2 regions of the Aminobacter sp. P4_H6_2 genome follow, and region 2 is predicted to be linked to the other one. Evidence: riboswitches for the same ligand, from Rfam matches in the RefSeq annotation. Region 2 holds a riboswitch; the other holds the start of a gene.
What was found. A riboswitch is a leader RNA that binds a small molecule or an ion and turns the genes downstream of it on or off. The one in region 2 is predicted to bind thiamine pyrophosphate.

Region 1 (4,428 bases), on a different contig from region 2:
GCCGGGCAGGGACGCGCGTATTGCCGGCCATTCGATGAGGCGGAAGCTTGCGCGCGAGCCCATGCCGAGCTGGCTCGCCAGCCGCCACTGGTCGGTCGGCACCGTTTGCAGCGCTTCCAGGATCAGCCGTGTCGCCAGCGGCAGGTTGAAGAAGACATGGGCAACGAGGATGCCCGACAGGCCGTAGATGCCGGGCCATGTTCCGCCGGTCAGCGCCACGAGCGGTTCGGCGAAATAGCCGGCGCGGCCATAGAGCGACAGGATGCCAAGCGCTGCGACGATGGCCGGCAGTGCCAGCGGCACGGCAAACAGGCGCAGGATCAGCCCACGGCCGGGAAATTGCGGGTGCCGCGACAAGGCGCGCGCTACGAGGATCGCGGGAGCGACCGATAGCAGCGTCGACAGCAGCGCCTGCCACAGCGTGAAGCGGGCGACACGGAAAAGATAACCGTCGAAGGCGGCGGCCGCACCTTCAGGGTTGCGCAGGGCTTCGATGCCAAGGCCGGCAAACGCCCCGCCGATCAGCACGCCGATGGCGGCGAGCGCTGCGATGCCAGCGGTGATGCGGTGGTCGCGACGGCTCATGGACATGCTGAGCCGGTCGGACGGATGGCAAACTGCGGAAGGTTGCGCTCCGCCCCGCCCCCCTCTGGCCTGCCGGCCATCTCCCCCTCAAGGGGGGAGATCAGCAGCTTCAACGCCCCTCTACTTTCGACAACATCTAACGTTGGCGAAGGCAGTGCCGCAGCCAATCTCCCCCCTTGAGGGGGAGATGGCCGGCAGGCCAGAGGGGGGTGTTCAAGCACAGCCATCGCAGGTCGATAGAACTTACTTGCTCATCACGCTGAGCCACTCATCAACCCAGGCCTTGCGGTTGGCAGCAACCTCGTCGGCGCTGAACAGCAGCGTCTTGGCCGGCTTCACCAGCCTGTCGAAGGCCGGGTCGAGCGGCTTGTCGGTCTTGCCGGCAGGCAGCATCCAGTTGGTCTCGGGCACCACGTCCTGGAAACCCGGGCTCGTCATGAAGGCCATGAACTTTTCCGCCAGCGGATTCTTGGCGCCTGTCGTGGTGATGCCGGCAACTTCGATCTGGAGATAGTGGCCTTCCTCGAAGGATGCCGCCTGGTAGCGCTCAGACTTGTCCGCGACCATGTGGTAGGCCGGCGAGGTGGTGTAGGACAGCACCATCGGCGCCTCGCCCTTGGTGAACAGGCCGTAGGCCTCGCTCCAGCTCGGCGTCACGGTCAGAACGCGACCCTTGAGCTTGGCCCAGGCTTCCGGCGCCTTGTCGCCATAGACCGACTTGACCCACAGCAGCAGGCCGAGGCCCGGCGTTGAGGTGCGCGGGTCCTGGATCGCGATCTTCTGCTCGGGGTCGCCCTCGACCAGTTCCTTCAGGCTCTTGGGTGGGTTCTTCAGCTTTTCGGTGTCGTAGACCACGGCGAAGTAGCCGTAGTCGTAAGGCACGAAAGTGTCGTCCTTCCAGTCGCCGGGAACCTTGACGTCTTCGCCGGCAGCGCCATGCGGGGTAAACAGGCCGGTCGCCTTGGCCTCGGCGGTCAGGTTGGTGTCGAGGCCGAGCACGATGTCGGCCTTGGTCGAGGCGCCTTCGAGTTTCACACGATTGAGCAGGGCCACACCATCAGCAACCGAAACGAAGTCTACTTCGCAGCCGCATTCGGCCTCGAAGGCCTTCTTGACCTGCGGGCCGGGACCCCACTCCGAAGTGAAGCTTTCATAGGTGTAGACGGTAAGTTTGCCTTCGGCGGCGGCCGGAAAGGCTGCGGCGGCAAGCGCCAGGGCCGAGGTCAAGGACAGCAAGATCGTGCGCATCGGCGCGCCTCCTTTATTGGTGTTGAAAGGGAATTTGAAGCGCCGGGCGTCCGAAGCATCTAATCCCTCCGCCGGTACAAACCGGATCAGGTTCAGCGGGTTGGCTGGATTTCCCCATGCCTCTCAGCCGACGCGTGTGAACACGTCAGGCACCCCGTTAGAGCGGTTCAACAAATAGGGCCGTGCCGCAGGCCACGCAAGCGGTAGTTTGCCGGCCACGAACCAACGTCGCGGCCTTCCGTTTCGGCCGCCGGACTGGTAATGCGCTGCCATGACCCGGTTCACCATACTCCTTGGCGGCGAGCTTTTGCGCACGCCGCTCGTCGACCGTCAGGTCGCGGGCAGCCGTGTTATCGCGGCCGATGCCGGCATTCGCCACGCCACCACCCTGGAACTGATGCCGGAGCTGTGGCTCGGCGATTTCGATTCCGTGCCGGCTGACGTCGATCCGCGCTTTGCCGACCTGCCGCGCGAGACGTTTCCTGAGGAAAAGGACAAGACCGACGGCGAACTCGCTATCGCGGCGGCACTCCAGCGCGGCGCGACCTCGCTGGTGCTCGTCGGTGCCTTCGGCGGCCCGCGCGCCGACCATGCCTTTCTCCACCTCGCTCTGGCGCTGCGGCTTGCCGAGGCTGGCACCGAGGTGATCCTGACCAGCGGGCGCCAGGAGGCGCATCCGCTTTTGCCGGGCACGATGAGCTTCGACTATGACGACGGCACGTTGTTTTCCGTACTTGCTTTTTCCGAACTGTCTGGCCTGTCCGAAGAGGGCGCCAAATGGCCGCTCAACGGCGTCGACGTGCCGTTCGGCTCATCGCTGACACTCTCCAACGAAGTGCGGGGCACCTTGCGTGTTTCGCTCGGTAGCGGCCGCGCGCTGCTTCTCGCCCATCCCTTTCCTGCCTTGGAATTCTGAACATGGCGCCACCGCTTCTCAATCTTGACGGCATCCGTCTGACTTTCGGTGGCACGCCGCTGCTTGATGGCGCATCGKTGTCGGCGGCTTCGGGCGACAAGATCGCTTTGGTCGGGCGCAACGGGTCGGGCAAGTCGACGCTGCTCAAGATCGCTGCCGGGCTGGTCGAACCGCAGGATGGCGTGGTGTTCCGCCAGCCGTCGGCGACGATCCGCTACCTGCCGCAGATGCCCGACATGGATGGCTTCGCTTCGGTGCGCGCCTATGTCGAGGCTGGTCTCGGACCCGCAGATGACCCGCACCGCGCCACCTATCTGCTCGACCATCTTGGCCTCACCGGCGAAGAGTCTCCGGCCGACCTGTCGGGCGGCGAGGCGCGGCGTGCCGCCCTTGCCCGCGTCATGGCGCCCGAGCCCGACATCATGCTGCTCGACGAGCCGACCAACCATCTCGACCTTGCCGTTATCGAGTGGCTGGAGGAAGAACTGATCCGCACCTCATCAGCGCTGATCGTCATTTCGCACGACAGGCGTTTTCTCGAGCGCGTCAGCCGCAACACGGTTTGGCTCGATCGCGGCCAGACGCGCCGGCTCGACCGTGGCTTTGCCCATTTCGAGGAATGGCGCGACCAGATTCTCGAGGAGGAAGAGCGCGACCAACACAAGCTCGGCCGCCAGATCGTGCGCGAAGAGCACTGGCTGCGCTATGGCGTGACGGCGCGGCGCAAGCGAAACATGCGCCGGCTCGGTGAGCTGCAGACGATGCGCCAGAGCTTCCGGGGCCATCGCGGTGCCGAAGGCGTGGCGACGATGGTGGCGAGTGAGGCGGCCGAATCCGGCAAGCTGATCATCGAGGCCAAGAACATCGACAAGGCTTTCGGCGACCTCGTTGTGGTCAAGGACTTTTCCACCCGCATCCAGCGCGGCGACCGTGTCGGCCTGGTTGGGCCGAATGGCGCCGGCAAGACGACGCTGCTCAAGATGCTGACCGGCGAGCTTGAGCCCGACGCCGGCACGATCCGGCTCGGCGTTAATCTTGAGATCGCCACCCTCGACCAAAAGCGCGAGGCTGTCGATCCGCACGAGACACTGTCGAGCTACCTGACCGACGGGCGCGGCGAAAACCTTGTCATCAATGGCGAGCAGCGCCACGTCGTCTCCTACATGAAGGACTTCCTGTTCAAGCCGGAGCAGGCGCGCACGCCGGTGCGCGAGCTCTCGGGCGGCGAACGCGCCCGGCTGATCCTGGCGCGTGTTCTGGCACGCCCGGCCAATCTGCTGGTGCTCGACGAACCGACCAACGATCTCGACATGGAGACGCTGGAATTGCTGCAGGAACTGGTCGCCGGTTTTGCCGGTACCGTCATCCTCGTCAGCCACGATCGCGACTTCCTCGACCGTACGGTGACCAGCATCATCGCGCCCGACGTCGAAGGCCGCTGGATCGAATATGCCGGTGGTTATGCCGACATGCTGGCCCAGCGCGGCGGCACCAAGCTTGAGGACCGGAAATCGCGCAAAGCCGCCAACGGCCAGGCGTCAGGTGGCCGCGGCGAGCCCGAAGCGCCGAAGGCAGCATCGAAGAAGCTGTCGTTCAAGCAGAAATTCGCGCTCGAAAACCTGCCCAAGAAGATGGAAGCGGTGACAGCTTCGATCTCGCGGCTGGAAAACCAGATCGCC
Region 2 (14,863 bases):
CTTGGCACCGAGGAAAAATCCTGGCGCGCCTATGACACGACGCTGCTGATCGAGGACGGCAAGCGTTTCCCGGAATTCCTGGTCGACCAGGGTTCGGCCGACGGTTTTCTGCAGGAAGGCCTGCGGCCATGGCTGCTCGACGAAGCTTGCAAGAAGGCGGGCATCGGGCTCACTTTGCGCATGCAGTATGGCTACGACCACTCCTACAACTTCATCTCGACGTTCATGGATGATCACCTGAGGTGGCACGCTGCGCGGCTTGGCTGAGGGCCGAAAGTCGCTCTCACGGCTTTGACGCAAGCAGCTTGGCGAAGACATGGCGCTTCGCCTTGCTGATGCTGATCTCCAGCGTTTCATATTGTGCCAGATGTGCCGATATCGCGCTTGCGAGCATGCAGCCGGTGCCGCGCATGGCGACCGCGATGCGCGACGCGTCGAACCGGATGGGCTCCCGTCCCCGCAAGAACAGCAGGTCGGTGGCTGCCGCTCCCGTTGCGTGGCCGCCCTTGACGAGAATAGCCAGTGCGCCCGCGTCGAACAGTTTTTCGGCTTGCCTGACGATGTCGTTTTCACCCGTGGCGAGGGAGAGGCCGCTGAGCAGCGCCAGTTCGGGCAGGTTGGGTGTAACCAGCGTGCAAAGCGGAAACAGTTTGCGCTTGAGCGTGTTGACGGCGTCTTCGTCGAGTAACTGACGTCCCGAGGTCGAGGCGAGCACGGGGTCGAGCACGACGGGCACCGGCAGGTTGCTCGCCAGTACCGAGGCGACGGCATCTATGGTCGCCGCCGTTCCTAGCATGCCGATCTTGACCGCCGCGACGGGGTTCGCGGCGAAGGCCGCGCGCATTTGGTCGGCCACGAGGTCGGACGGCATCTGTTCGACCCGCTCAACGGCATCATGCGTCTGGACCGTCACGGCGGTGAGGGCGACACAGCTACGCAGGCCGAAGGCCGATACGGTCTCGACATCGCGGACGAGTCCGGCGCCACCGCTCGAATCCGAGCCGGCAACGATGAGCACATGCGGGGTCATCGCCATGCGGCCGTCGCGGCCAGCCATTCGCGTGTCCGCCCTTCGGGATCGGCATTGCGGGTGATGTCGGTAACCACCGCAGCGCTGTCGGCGCCCTGCGCGAAGACGCCTGGGATGCGCTCGATGTTGAGGCCGCCGATGGCGACCAGCGGCAGGTCGCCAACGCGGCGCTTCCACTTGGCAATGGGGTCGAGGCCCTGTGGCGCCCATTTCATGGCTTTCAGGATGGTCGGATAAATCGGTCCGAGCGCGATATAGTCGGGTTCGACTGCGAGCGCTGTTTCGAGCTCGGCGGGATCGTGCGTGCTGAGGCCGAGCTTCAGTCCGGCCTTGCGGATCGCCTTGAGGTCGGCGTCGGCAAGGTCCTCCTGGCCGAGATGGACAAAATCACAAGCTTCCTCGATGGCCTTTTCCCAGTAGTCGTTGACGATCAACTGGCAGCCATGGCGCTCGCAGACTGCTTTCGAGGTGCGGATTTCGCGGCGCAGTTCGGGCGCGCCCATATCCTTGATGCGCAACTGAACCAACTTGACGCCTGATGGCACCAGCCGCTCGATCCAGGCGGCGGAATCGACGATGAGATAGAACGGGTCGAGCTTCATGAGAATGCTGCCATGCCGATGACGGGAGTGGAAGGAACGGCCATGTCGCGCGGTTCGAGCGGGCCTGCGAGAAATGCCTCATGGCCAGCTTGGACCGCCTTGCCAAAGGCTGCGGCCATGGCGACGGGATCGCCTGACTTGGCGACGGCGGTGTTGAGCAGCACGGCGTCGTAACCCAGCTCCATGACGGCTGCCGCATGTGACGGTCGGCCGATGCCGGCGTCGACGATCAGCGGCAGGTTGGGAAAGTGTCCGCGCAGGCTGCGCAGCGCATCAAGATTTTGCGGGCCACGAGCGGAGCCGATCGGCGCGCACCATGGCATCAAAAGCTTGCAGCCGGCATCGACAAGGCGTTCGGCGACGACCAGATCGTCGGTCGTGTAGGGGAAGATTTCGAAGCCATCCGACGCGAGAATCTTCGCTGCTTCGACGAGGCCGAACACGTCTGGCTGCAGCGTGTCGTGGTTGCCGATGACCTCGAGCTTGATCCAGTTGGTGGCGAACACTTCGCGCGCCATTTTTGCCGTCGTCACTGCTTCCTTGACCGAATGACAGCCGGCGGTGTTGGGCAGGACGCGCACGCCGAGCGACTGGATCAGCGACCAGAATTTCTGGCCCGCCCGTCCGCCCGAAGTCTCGCGACGCAGCGAAACGGTCACAATGTCGGTTCGCGAGGCTTTCACCGCATCGGCCATCACAGCGGGCGAGGGGTAGAGTGCCGTGCCGAGCAAGAGGCGCGATGAGACTTCAGTGTCGTAGAGCTTCAGCATGATCAGCCACCCTTCATCGGAGAGAGAATTTCGATGCGGTCGCCTTCGGAGAGTCCGCAACCGTTGCGCTCTTGTGCCGGCACGACCTCGCCGTTGAGCGCGGTGGCGAGCCAGCCACCCTCGTAGTCGAGTTCGGCCAGCAGCGCGGCGAGGGTTGCGGCGGCCACCTCGTGGTTTTCGCCGTTAATGATGAGCTTCATCGACAAGCTCCTTGCTGGCTTGGTGACCGAGCATGATGTCGGCCGCCTGCCGGGCCATGGCAGGCGAGAGCAAGAAGCCGTGGCGATAGAGGCCGTTGATGCTGAGCCTGTTGCCGTCATGCTCGATGCGCGGAAGATTGTCCGGATATGCCGGGCGGACACCGACGCACGCCTCGACGATCTCAGCTTCGCCGAAGGCCGGGTGCAGCGCATAGGCGGCGTTGAGCAGTTCCATCATCGAACGTGCGGTGATCGGGCCGGCGGCATCGCTTTCGATCATCGTTGCGCCGACCATGAAATGATTATTGGCGCGCGGCACGATGTAGACCGGGATGCGCGGATGCAGCAGGCGCACAGGCCGGGACAGCGAGACGTCCGTGGTGCGCAGCAACAGCATTTCGCCGCGCACGCCGCGAAGCTCTGGGTGCTTCGCCGCCATACCGGTACAATCGACCTCGAGGTCTACGGTGCCAGGCGTCTGCGTCGCACCGTAGCCGAACGCGAAATGCACGCCCATCCGGGTCAGCTTTTCCTTGAGGCCGAGCAATGCTTGGCGCGGATCGAGATGCGCTTCCTCTGCAAAGAACAGCCCACGCGAAAACCGACCTGCCAAGTCTGGTTCGAGCGCAGCGATGGCATCGCCGTCGACTAAGACATGGCCAGAGGTTCGACTGCTAAAACGGTCGAGTTCGGCGGTGTCACGCGCCGGCGCCAGCACTAGCGTACCGTTGCGCACGACATGGCCAGGCAGGGCGGCGTCCCACCAGTCCGCCGCCTGCCTGCCCAAGGTCAGTACGGTTACTTCGGCGCTCTCGCGCTCGCACCATGGCGCCAGCATGCCGCCGGCTTGCCATGAGGCATTGCCGGCGATCTGACGTCGCTGCTCGACGACCGTGACGCTTGTACCGCGCGACGCCAGCTCATGGGCGAGCGTCAGGCCGGTGACGCCCGCGCCGCGGATGAGCACCTTCATGGCTGGCCTGCTGCCTCCGTTCCTTCGACCGCCATATAGAGGTCGCCGCCATCGCGGAATTTCTCCGCCATCGCCGCCATGCCGGCGGCGCGCGCCTCGTTGCGGATGTCGTGCGAAATCCGCATCGAGCAGAATTTCGGCCCGCACATCGAGCAGAAATGCGCCACCTTGTGTGCTTCCTTGGGCAAGGTCGCATCGTGGAAGGATCGGGCCGTGTCGGGGTCGAGCGACAGGTTGAACTGGTCTTCCCAGCGGAACTCGAAGCGTGCCCGCGACAGCGCGTCGTCCCTGACCTTGGACGCAGGATGACCCTTGGCGAGATCGGCGGCATGGGCCGCGATCTTGTAGGTGATGACGCCGACCTTGACGTCGTCGCGGTCGGGCAGGCCGAGATGCTCCTTGGGGGTGACGTAGCAAAGCATGGCCGTGCCGAACCAGCCGATCATCGCCGCACCTATGCCCGAGGTGATGTGGTCGTAGCCGGGCGCGATGTCGGTGGTCAAAGGCCCAAGCGTGTAGAAGGGGGCTTCGCCGCAGACTTCCAACTGCTTGTCCATGTTTTCCTTGATCTTGTGCATCGGCACATGGCCGGGGCCTTCGATCATCACCTGGCAGTCCTTGGCCCAGGCGATCTGGGTCAGCTCGCCAAGCGTTTCCAGTTCGGCGAACTGGGCTGCGTCGTTGGCGTCGGCAATCGAGCCGGGGCGCAGGCCGTCACCGAGCGAGAAGGCGACGTCATAGGTGCGGCAGATGTCGCAGATTTCCTCGAAATGCTCGTAGAGGAAGCTTTCCTTGTGGTGATGCAGGCACCACTTGGCCATGATTGAGCCGCCGCGCGAGACGATGCCGGTGACCCGGTCGACGGTCAGATGGATATAGGGCAGCCGCACGCCGGCATGGATGGTGAAATAGTCGACGCCCTGTTCGGCCTGCTCGATCAGCGTGTCGCGGTAGATTTCCCAGGTCAGGTCCTCGGCAACGCCGCTGACCTTTTCCAGCGCCTGGTAGAGCGGCACAGTGCCGATCGGCACCGGTGAATTGCGGATGATCCAGTCGCGGATGTTGTGGATGTTGCGGCCCGTCGACAGGTCCATCACCGTGTCGGCGCCCCAGCGGATCGACCACACCATCTTTTCGACCTCTTCGGCCATCGACGAGGTCACAGCCGAGTTGCCGATATTGGCGTTGATCTTGACCAGGAAATTGCGGCCGATGATCATCGGCTCGCTCTCTGGATGGTTGATGTTGGAGGGGATGATCGCCCTTCCACGCGCAACTTCTTCGCGGACGAATTCAGGTGTGACGAAGTCGGGAATGACAGCGCCAAAGCTCTCGCCGTCGCGCTTCATCTTCTCGCGCAACTGCTCGCGGCCGAGGTTTTCGCGGATGGCGACGAACTCCATCTCCGGCGTGATGATGCCGGCGCGGGCATAGGCAATCTGGGTGACTGCGCGTCCGCCGGTGGCGCGCAGCGGCTTGTTGCGGACAGGGAACTCCGGCGTCAGCCTTTCGCCCGAGACAAAGCCGTTGTCCTCGGCTTTCACGGTGCGGCCGTCGTAACGTTCGACGTCGCCGCGGGCGACGATCCAATCCTCGCGCAGCCTGGCCAGGCCGCCCTCGATATTGGTTGTCACAGTCGCGTCGGTGTAGGGACCCGACGAATCATAGACCGTGACGGGCGGCTCCATGGCGGTCGGGTGCACCGAGATTTCGCGCATCGGCACGCGGATGCCGGGGTGGATGAGACCTGGTTTGTGGACCTTTTTCGAGGCGGGCAGTGCGCCTGTTGTGACGGTCGGGGTCAGGGCATTCATGGTGAGCCTCCTTGCTCTGATGCAACGGAGACCCAGTTCGTGCGATGAGGAGGAGGTGAGACCTTGCCTGAGGGACTTCGAGCGTTTGCTCGAATGCCGATGCCGGAAGAAGCCGACCCGCGAAGCCTCGCACCGTCCCTACGCCAGTGTGAACTGGATCAGGTTCAACGGGTCACTGCGCTGCGCGAGCTAGCAGTATCTCAGCCCCTTGTCGGGACCCCCCTGGTGAGCCTTAAGGATGAGCGCGGAACGGGCCTTCTGTCAACCGGGCTTTCGATATTGTCGCGACAATGCCAAACTCACCGCGGACGGCCATTGCGGTTTTCAAAGCGTTGGGATAATAGGTCAGCGTTACTGACATAAATTGTCTGCCGCGCAGGGAGGACCAGTTGGCCTGCGCGCGAGACAGGAGGAACATCCGTGACGGACAATCCCTCGCCACTCAAGTTCCACGTGCCCGAGCCCGAGGTTCGGCCGGGCGGGACGCCCGACTTTTCCAACGTGCCGATTCCCAAGGCCGGATCGGTCATGCGACCGGAGGTTGATGTCGATCCGCGCAACATCCGTGATCTCGCTTATTCGATCATCCGGGTGCTTAACCGCGAAGGTGATGCTGTCGGGCCCTGGGCCGGCACGCTGACCGACGAGGAACAGCTCGAAGGCCTGCGCCACATGGTGACGCTGCGTACTTTCGATGCGCGCATGCAGATGGCGCAACGCCAGGGCAAGACCTCGTTTTACATGCAGCATATGGGCGAGGAGGCGGTGAGCTGCGCCTTCCGCAAGGCGCTCAATCCCGGCGACATGAACTTCCCGACCTACCGCCAGGCCGGCCTGCTGATCGCGGGCGGCTACCCGATGGTCGAGATGATGAACCAGATCTATTCAAACGAGCGTGACCCGCTGAAGGGCCGTCAGCTGCCGGTGATGTATGCCTCGAAGGAGCACGGCTTCTTTTCGATCTCGGGCAATTTGACGACGCAGTACATCCAGGCCGTCGGCTGGGCGATGGCCTCGGCGATCAAGGGTGACACCAAGATCGCAGTCGGCTGGGTCGGCGACGGTGCGACGGCGGAAAGCGATTTCCACGCAGCGCTCGTCTTCGCATCGACCTACAAGGCACCCGTCGTGCTCAACATCGTCAACAACCAGTGGGCGATCTCGACCTTCCAGGGCATCGCCCGCGGCGGCTCCGGCACCTTTGCCGCGCGCGGCCTTGGTTTCGGCATTGCGGCGCTGCGCGTCGACGGCAACGACTATCTCGCCGTCCATGCCGTGGCCAAATGGGCGACCGAACGCGCGCGGCGCAACCTCGGCCCGACGCTTGTCGAATATGTCACCTACCGTGTCGGCGCGCACTCGACCTCCGACGATCCGTCCGCCTATCGGCCCAAGACCGAGTCCGACGCCTGGCCGCTCGGCGACCCGGTGATCAGGCTCAAGAACCATCTGATCAAGCGCGGTCTGTGGTCGGACGAGCGCCACAAGCAGGCCGAGGCTGAGATCCTCGAAACCGTCATATCAGCGCAGAAGGAAGCGGAAAGCCACGGCACCTTGCATGCCGGCGGTAAGCCGTCGACACGCGACATGTTCGAGGGTGTCTATGCCGAGATGCCGCCGCATCTCAGGCGCCAGCGCCAGAAGGCGGGGGTATAAGCCATGCCGCGCATGACAATGATCGAAGCCATCCGCAGCGCCATGGACGTTGCCATGGGGCGCGATGACGATGTCGTGGTCTTCGGCGAGGACGTCGGCTATTTCGGCGGTGTTTTCCGCTGCACGCAAGGCCTCCAGCAGAAATACGGTCGTTCGCGTTGTTTCGACGCGCCGATCAGCGAATTGGGCATTGTCGGTGCCGCCATCGGCATGGCCGCCTACGGGCTCAAGCCATGCGTCGAGGTGCAGTTCGCCGACTACGTCTATCCAGCATATGACCAGATCGTTTCGGAAGCGGCACGATTGCGCTACCGATCCAATGGCGAGTTCACCTGTCCGATCGTCGTGCGCATGCCGACCGGCGGCGGCATCTTTGGCGGACAAACCCACAGCCAGAGCCCCGAGGCGCTTTTCACCCACGTTTCAGGTCTCAAGGTGGTGGTTCCGTCCAATCCGCTCGATGCCAAGGGCCTGCTGATCGCTTCCATCGAAGATCCGGATCCGGTGATCTTTCTGGAGCCGAAACGATTATACAACGGCCCCTTCGACGGCCATCACGACCGGCCGGTCACGGCATGGTCGAAGCACGAACTGGGCGAGGTGCCCGATGGGCACTACACCACGCCACTCGGCAGGGCGGAGATCCGCCGGCCGGGCTCTGATGTGACTGTGCTGGCCTATGGCACCATGGTCTATGTCGCCCAGGCGGCTGCCGAGGAAACCGGCATCGACGCCGAGGTCATCGACTTGCGCACGCTGTTGCCGCTCGATCTCGACACCATAGTCGCCTCGGTCAAGAAGACCCGCCGCTGCGTCATCGTCCATGAAGCGACATTGACCTCCGGCTTCGGTGCCGAACTTGCAGCGCTTGTGCAGGAGCACTGCTTCTACCACCTCGAAGCGCCGATCGCGCGCGTCACCGGCTGGGATACGCCTTATCCGCATGCGCAGGAGTGGGACTATTTCCCCGGTCCGAAGCGTGTCGGGCAGGCGCTGATTGAAACGATGGAGGCCTGAGCATGGGCGAACATGTCATCAAGCTTCCCGACGTCGGCGAAGGCGTGGCCGAAGCCGAGCTGGTCGAATGGCACGTCAAGGTCGGCGACCTTGTCCGCGAGGACGCAGTGCTTGCTGCCGTCATGACCGACAAGGCGACGGTCGAGATCCCGTCGCCGGTCGATGGCGAGATCAGCTGGCTTGGCGCCGAAATCGGCGACACCGTCGCTGTCGGCTCGCCGATCGTGCGGATCAAGGTGGCCGGCGATGCGCCAGCTGACACGGCGCCTGCCAAAGCACCCGCTCCGGCCGAGCGCGAGGGCAAGGATGTTGCGCCAACTGTCGCCGCGGAAACCGCTTCTGAGCCGGCTAAGAAAGTCGAATCAACACCCGCTGTGAAGGCTCCCACACCGGCCGCTGCACTCAAGCCAATGCCGCAAGCGACCGTTGGCCTGCCCCGACCGGAAGGCGAACGGCCCATTGCTTCGCCCGCTGTCCGCCTGCGCGCCAAGGAAGCCGGCATCGATCTGCGTCAGGTCCCAGGAACTGGTCCCGCTGGCCGGGTCACGCATGAAGACCTCGACGCTTTCGCCTCGCGCGGCGCACAGCCGGCAGCAACTGGCTTGGAGGCCAAGACCGGGGTCGAGGAGATCAAGATCGTCGGCCTGCGCCGCCGCATCGCCGAGAAGATGTCGCTGGCCAAGTCGCGCATTCCCCACATCACCTATGTCGAGGAAATCGACGTCACGGCACTGGAGGAACTGCGTACCAAGCTCAACGCGTCGAAAAAGCCGGACAGGCCGAAGCTGACGCTGTTGCCATTCCTGATGCGGGCGCTGGTCAAGGCGGTTGCCGAGCAACCGCAGCTCAATGCGCTGTTCGACGACGATGCCGGCGTCGTCATGCGCCATGCCGGCGTGCATATCGGCATGGCCGCGCAGACGCCGGGCGGGCTCGTTGTTCCCGTGATCAAGCATGCCGAAGCGCGCGACCTGTGGGACTGCGCCGCCGAGGTCAATCGCCTTGCCGATGCCGCCAAGGCAGGCACGGCGACGCGAGAGGAACTGACCGGCTCGACCATCACCATCACCTCGCTGGGCGCGATGGGCGGCGTCGCCACCACGCCTGTCATCAACTACCCAGAGGTGGCGATCGTCGGCGTCAACAAGATCATGGTGCGGCCGATGTGGGACGGCACCCAGTTCATACCGCGCAAGATGATGAACATCTCCTCCAGCTTCGACCATCGCGTCATCGACGGCTGGGACGCGGCGGTCTTCGTCCAGCGCATCAAGGCGCTGCTCGAAGCGCCGGCAATGATCTTCATGGAAGGCTGAGGCGATGAAGGAAATTTCCTGCAAGCTTCTCATCATCGGCGCCGGCCCCGGCGGCTACATCTGCGCCATCCGCGCCGGCCAGCTCGGCATCGACACGGTGATCGTCGAAGCGGCCAAGCCGGGCGGCACCTGCCTCAATGTCGGCTGCATCCCCTCCAAGGCGATGATCCATGCAGCGGATGAGTATCTCAAGGTCTCCGAGATGGCTGGAGGCACCAGTCCGTTCGGCATCAGCGTATCGGCGCCGGTGCTCGACCTTGCCAAGACCGTCGCCTGGAAGGATCGTATCGTTGGCCGCTTGACCAGCGGCGTGGCTGGGCTGCTCAAGAAGGCCAGGGTCAAGTCGGTGCAGGGCTGGGCGCGCTTTCGTGACGGCAAGACCGTCGAGGTCGACACCGAGACCGGCTTGCAGGTGATCCGCGCTGAAATCATCGTCATTGCCACCGGTTCCGCGCCGGTCGAACTGCCGTTCCTGCCCTTCGGTGGGCAGGTGATTTCGTCAACCGAGGCTCTGGCACTCAAGCACGTGCCGGCTGAGCTTGCCGTTGTCGGCGGTGGCTATATCGGGCTGGAGCTCGGCACTGCCTTTGCCAAGCTGGGCTCAAAGGTGACCGTCGTGGAAGCCTTGCCGCGCATCCTGCCGCAATATGACGCCGAACTGACGCGGCCCGTCGCCAAGCGCCTGGAAGCGCTCGGCGTCAAGGTGATGACGGGTGCAAAGGCCAAGGGGCTCAGCGCCAAGGGCGATGCGCTTCTGGTCGAGGCAGCCGATGGCAGCGAGCAGAAGATCGCGGCCGACAAGGTGCTTGTCACCGTGGGCCGCAAGCCGCTTGTCGAAGGCTGGGGGCTGGAGGAGATCGACCTCGATCGCGACGGCCGTTTCATCCGCATCGACGAACAGTGCCGCACCTCGATGCGCGGCATCTACGCTATCGGCGACGTCACCGGCGAGCCGATGCTGGCGCACCGTGCCATGGCGCAGGGCGAAATGGTCGCCGAGATCGTCGCTGGCCACAAAAGAAGCTGGGACAAGCGCTCGATCCCCGCTGTCTGCTTCACCGATCCAGAGATCGTCACTGCAGGCTTGTCGCCCGACGAAGCAAAAAACCTCGGTATCGAGATCAAGTCATCGCAGTTCCCGTTTTCGGCCAATGGCCGGGCGATGACGCTGGCGAGCGAGGACGGCTTCGTGCGCATCGTTGCGCGCGCTGACAACCATCTGGTGCTCGGTATCCAGGCGGTCGGCGCTGGCGTTTCGGAGCTGTCAGCGGCCTTCAGCCTGGCCATCGAGATGGGCGCACGGCTGGAGGATATCGCCGGCACCATCCATGCCCATCCAACTCAGAGCGAGGCTTTCCTTGAGGCCTCTTTGCGCACGCTTGGCCATGCGCTGCATATCTAATCTGTGACGCGGCCCTGCGCCGCGTCACCTCGTGCCTTGCCGTGGCGTGCCGCTTAGGCTAACAAGCCCACGCACTGGACGACCAGTGCCTTGAACGCTCGGGGACGGCCCCATCCAAAAGATGGCGCCAATAATTGCTACCCCGACCGAAACTCATCTCAAAAATCGCGAAAAAGCTGCGGAACCGCTTTTGGCGGACCGTAGGCACGCTTGGTCAATTTTGGCTTCCGGATATGGCTCCGGTGCGCGCGCTTTCGCATCAGCAATCGAACCGACCGGAGAGGCACTGTGGCCGGACCAATAGAACAATTTGAAATCAAGCCGATTTTCACCCTCTTCGAGTTTGCGGGGCAGGAATTCGCTTTCACCAACTCCGCCGCTTATATGGTGGGGGCAGTGGTGTTCGGCGGGTTGTTCCTCATGCTTTCGACGAGCGGTCGAGCGCTGGTGCCCTCCCGCCTGCAGTCGATCACCGAACTGATCTACGAGTTCGTGTCAAAGACGCTGCGCGACAATGCGGGCGAGAGCGGCATGAAGTTCTTTCCGCTCGTCTTTTCGCTGTTTGTCTTCATCCTGATCGCCAATCTCGCGGGCTTGTTCCCCTACGCGTTCACGGTCACCAGCCACATCATCGTGACCTTCGCTTTCGCCATGCTGGTGTTCGGTACGGTCACGATCTACGGCATCTGGAAGAACGGCCTCGGCTTTTTCCGCCTGTTCATGCCCTCCGGTGTGCCGCTGCTCTTGTCGCCGATCATCGTGCCGATCGAGATCGTCTCCTATATCTCGCGCCCGATCAGCCATTCGGTGCGTCTGTTCGCCGTCATGCTCGCCGGCCACATCACGCTCAAGGTCTTCGCCGGTTTCGTGGTCAGCCTCGGCAGCATGGGAACCCTCGGCATCTTCGCCGCCATCCTGCCGCTGACGATGACGGTCGCGCTCACCGGGCTCGAACTTCTGATGGCGGTGATCCAGGCCTACATCTTCACCATGCTGACCTGCATGTATCTGAACGACGCGCTGCACCCCGGCCATTGATCAGGCACAAGTCACTTGAAAACAAAAACCCCGGCGTAAAGCCGGGGTTGATGGATTGGCGGCTGTCGGCCGATCTCGATTCTCAGTCGCGCGGCGGCCAGACCTTGTCGCTCATGCCCATCTTGGGTTCGCCCAGCAGCGGTGTCTTCAGCGCATAGACGCCGTCGATCGCAAACAGCCAGATGATATTGCGGTCATATTCGGTGAACACCGCAAAGCTCGCATTGTCGTAAGTGTAATCCGGCATCTCCTTGTCTGTCGGGAAACGCGGAACGAAATAGCCGGCGATCTTGGGATCGGCGGGGTTCTTGACGTCGAAGAGCTGCAGACCGGCATTGTAGAAGGCATATGGCGCGAGCCCGTCGCGGCCATGGCCCGGCTGGTGCGTGGTGCCCGAGCGCTTCGGCCCAAAACTGCCCTTGCGCTGGCAGAAATCGGTGAAGTTCGCGTCCTTGGGCGGTGTCGGCCGCGGCAAGGTCGCCACGATCTCCGGCTTGGCCGGATCCTTGGCGTTGATCACCAGCACATCCTTGTAGGGCTCGTAGCAGTTCGAGTTCATCGGATAGCCGTTGGCGAAGACATAACCGGTGCGGGCGTACTGGGAGGTGTCGACATTGTCGAACTCGGTGCCTGCGAAGCTCGGCGCAATGCCGACATGCCCCTTCATCTCAGGGTTGTCGGGGTTGGTCAGGTCGAAGGTGTAAAGGCCAAGCCCGCCCATGGCGCCGAAGGCGATCTTGCCGCCCTTTTCCACCGGCGTCGGCAGGAATGGCGGCATGCGCGAGCCCATCCACGAGGTGCGGTTGCCGGCGCGCGGGTTCATCAGGTAGGCGTTCTCGCTCGCCTTGTCGCCGACCACCTGGCCCGGCACCTTGACCTGGCTGACGAACACCGGATTGGCCGGGTCCGACATGTCCCAAACCTGGTAGCCCGGCGAGTGCAGATAGTCGGGGTATTCAGTCAGCGCGTAGGAATCGTCGGGTGCGGCCGACAGATACATGTATTTGCCGCCGAACCATGCGGGTGCGTCGAGCGAGCCCGAGCCCTGCTGCTGGCCGATCGGCGCGTCCGGGTTCTTGGTGTCGGTGGTGCGGGTCGCGATCAGTTTCCAGTCGCTCGGCAGCGGGCCGTTCATCTCATAGACCTTGAAGCCCTTTAGTGAATTGTATTTGCGCAGCGATTCGACGATGTCGGGCTGGGTGCGCTTGTTGTCGAGAATGCCGAAGCGGCCGATTTCGTAGGAAGCGACGACGACATTCTTCTGGAGCTTCTCGCTCCAGGCCATGGTGATGCCGCCGAAATAGTCCTGGACCGTCTTGGCGTCCCAATCCTCGCTGGAGCCTTCCGGCCCCCACACGCCGCCCTTGGAATAGACGACAGTAGCCTTGGCCGCGTCGGTGATGTCGAGCACGCGCATGTAGTCACGATCGTGCACATACATGTAGCGCTTGCCGTTAAAGTCGGCGACATCAGGCCAGGCGTGCCAGGGCGAGCTGACATGCGGATAAAACGCGATCTCCTCGACATTTTGGCTGTAGGTCTTGTCGTCCCAACCTTCCAGCTGGCCGGGGAAATTGGGCGCTTCGCCCAAGGGCGTGGCGCGGGGTGCCACGAACGTGCCGGTGGCCGCGTCCATGCCAAAATCCTTGCCCGGTACGGGTGCTGGCGGCGCCTTGTCGTAGGTCAGGTCATGCCACTGCTTGAGATAGGGATCGGTGATGTTGATCTCGGTCGGCACCTTGGATTCCCAGTCTTCGGCGGCAGCCATGCCGACCGCCAGCGCCAGGAATGAGCAGCTGATCGCAATCATCTTAGGTGTCATGATGTCTTGCCCTCCCGATTGACGCTATTTGGCTGCCGGCCCGCGTTCCTCGCATCGGGCCGATGGCAGCTTGGTCAGTTGAGGGAAGTTCGGTCAGTCAGAGAAGTGAATTCTTCGCATCCAGATATGATGATCTGGCATAGCAGGTGGCGTTGGCATGGCACCGCCCGTCACGCATCCGATGCCGCAACCAGATGGCCGCCGCCGACGTCCTCGAGCACAAGCTTCCTTGGCTCGTCGCCGAGTTTGCGAACCGGGCTTGGGATTTCCCTGTCCATGCGTGCGAAACGAACACGACGCTGCACCGGGTCGGGAATCGGCACGGCCTCGATCAGCCGCTTTGTATAGGGGTGACGCGGATTGGCAAAAATCTGGTCGCGCGTGCCCATCTCGACGATCTGGCCGAGATACATCACCGCGACTCGGTCGGAGATGTTTTCCACCACCGCCATGTCATGCGAGATGAACAAATAGGCGACGCCGAATTCGCGTTGCAGTTCCTTCAGCAATTCCAGCACGCGCGCCTGAACCGACACGTCGAGCGCCGAGACGCTCTCGTCGGCGATGATCAGCTTCGGCCGCAGCGCCAAGGCGCGGGCGATGCAGATACGCTGGCGCTGGCCGCCGGAAAACTCGTGCGGGTAGCGTTCCATCTGGTCAGCTGACAGGCCCACGCGCTCGAACAGGGCAGCGACGCGCTCGCTTCGCTCCTTTGGTGTGCCGATGTTGTGGATCAGGAGCGGCTCGGCGACGAGATCGCCAACGCGCATGCGCGGATCGAGCGAGGCGTAAGGGTCCTGGAAGATCATCTGGACGTCGCGGCGCACCGCCTTGCGCTCGTGTCGGCCAAGGCCGGACAAATTGCGCCCGCCGATCGAAAGTTCGCCGCTGTAAGGCACCAGGCCGGCAAGGGCCTTCGCCGTCGTCGACTTGCCGCAGCCGGATTCGCCGACCAGCGACAGCGTCTCGTTGGGTGCGATGGAGAAGTTTATGCCTTCAACAGCATGCACCCTACGGTTGACCCGGCCGAAGAAGCCGCCATGCAGGTCGAAACGTACATGCAGATCGCGCGCCACGGCGACCGCCGCCGGATTTGTCTGCTCGGTCTTGTCGCGGGAGCCATGGCGCGCGGCGCCAGTGCCCATGCGCGGCACGGCGGCGAGAAGGTCGCGGGTATAGTCGACTTCGGGCCGCTCGAAGATGTCGGCGACCTTGCCCTGCTC

Region 1: linked by a shared signal. The riboswitch ahead of thiB (thiamine ABC transporter substrate binding subunit) and the one ahead of thiC (phosphomethylpyrimidine synthase ThiC) in region 2 are both predicted to bind thiamine pyrophosphate.

Annotation. Positions count from the first base shown of each region.
Region 1 covers NZ_JBFUKO010000077.1:9,174-13,601, reverse strand. Annotated here, with positions in the region: gene thiP (thiamine/thiamine pyrophosphate ABC transporter permease) at 1-591, opposite strand, end outside; gene thiB (thiamine ABC transporter substrate binding subunit) at 829-1,833, opposite strand; TPP riboswitch at 1,880-2,000, opposite strand; gene AC1DUU_RS08940 (thiamine diphosphokinase) at 2,105-2,749, shown strand; gene AC1DUU_RS08935 (ABC-F family ATP-binding cassette domain-containing protein) at 2,752-4,428, shown strand, end outside.
Region 2 covers NZ_JBFUKO010000021.1:1,337-16,199, forward strand. Annotated here, with positions in the region: gene fghA (S-formylglutathione hydrolase) at 1-267, shown strand, start outside; gene AC1DUU_RS03365 (hydroxymethylpyrimidine/phosphomethylpyrimidine kinase) at 284-1,057, opposite strand; gene AC1DUU_RS03370 (thiamine phosphate synthase) at 1,027-1,632, opposite strand; gene AC1DUU_RS03375 (thiazole synthase) at 1,629-2,402, opposite strand; gene thiS (sulfur carrier protein ThiS) at 2,405-2,602, opposite strand; gene thiO (glycine oxidase ThiO) at 2,586-3,575, opposite strand; gene thiC (phosphomethylpyrimidine synthase ThiC) at 3,572-5,389, opposite strand; TPP riboswitch at 5,507-5,623, opposite strand; gene AC1DUU_RS03395 (thiamine pyrophosphate-dependent enzyme) at 5,810-7,045, shown strand; gene AC1DUU_RS03400 (alpha-ketoacid dehydrogenase subunit beta) at 7,049-8,062, shown strand; gene AC1DUU_RS03405 (dihydrolipoamide acetyltransferase family protein) at 8,065-9,378, shown strand; gene lpdA (dihydrolipoyl dehydrogenase) at 9,383-10,780, shown strand; gene AC1DUU_RS03415 (F0F1 ATP synthase subunit A) at 11,069-11,818, shown strand; gene AC1DUU_RS03420 (LVIVD repeat-containing protein) at 11,901-13,640, opposite strand; gene AC1DUU_RS03425 (ABC transporter ATP-binding protein) at 13,811-14,863, opposite strand, start outside.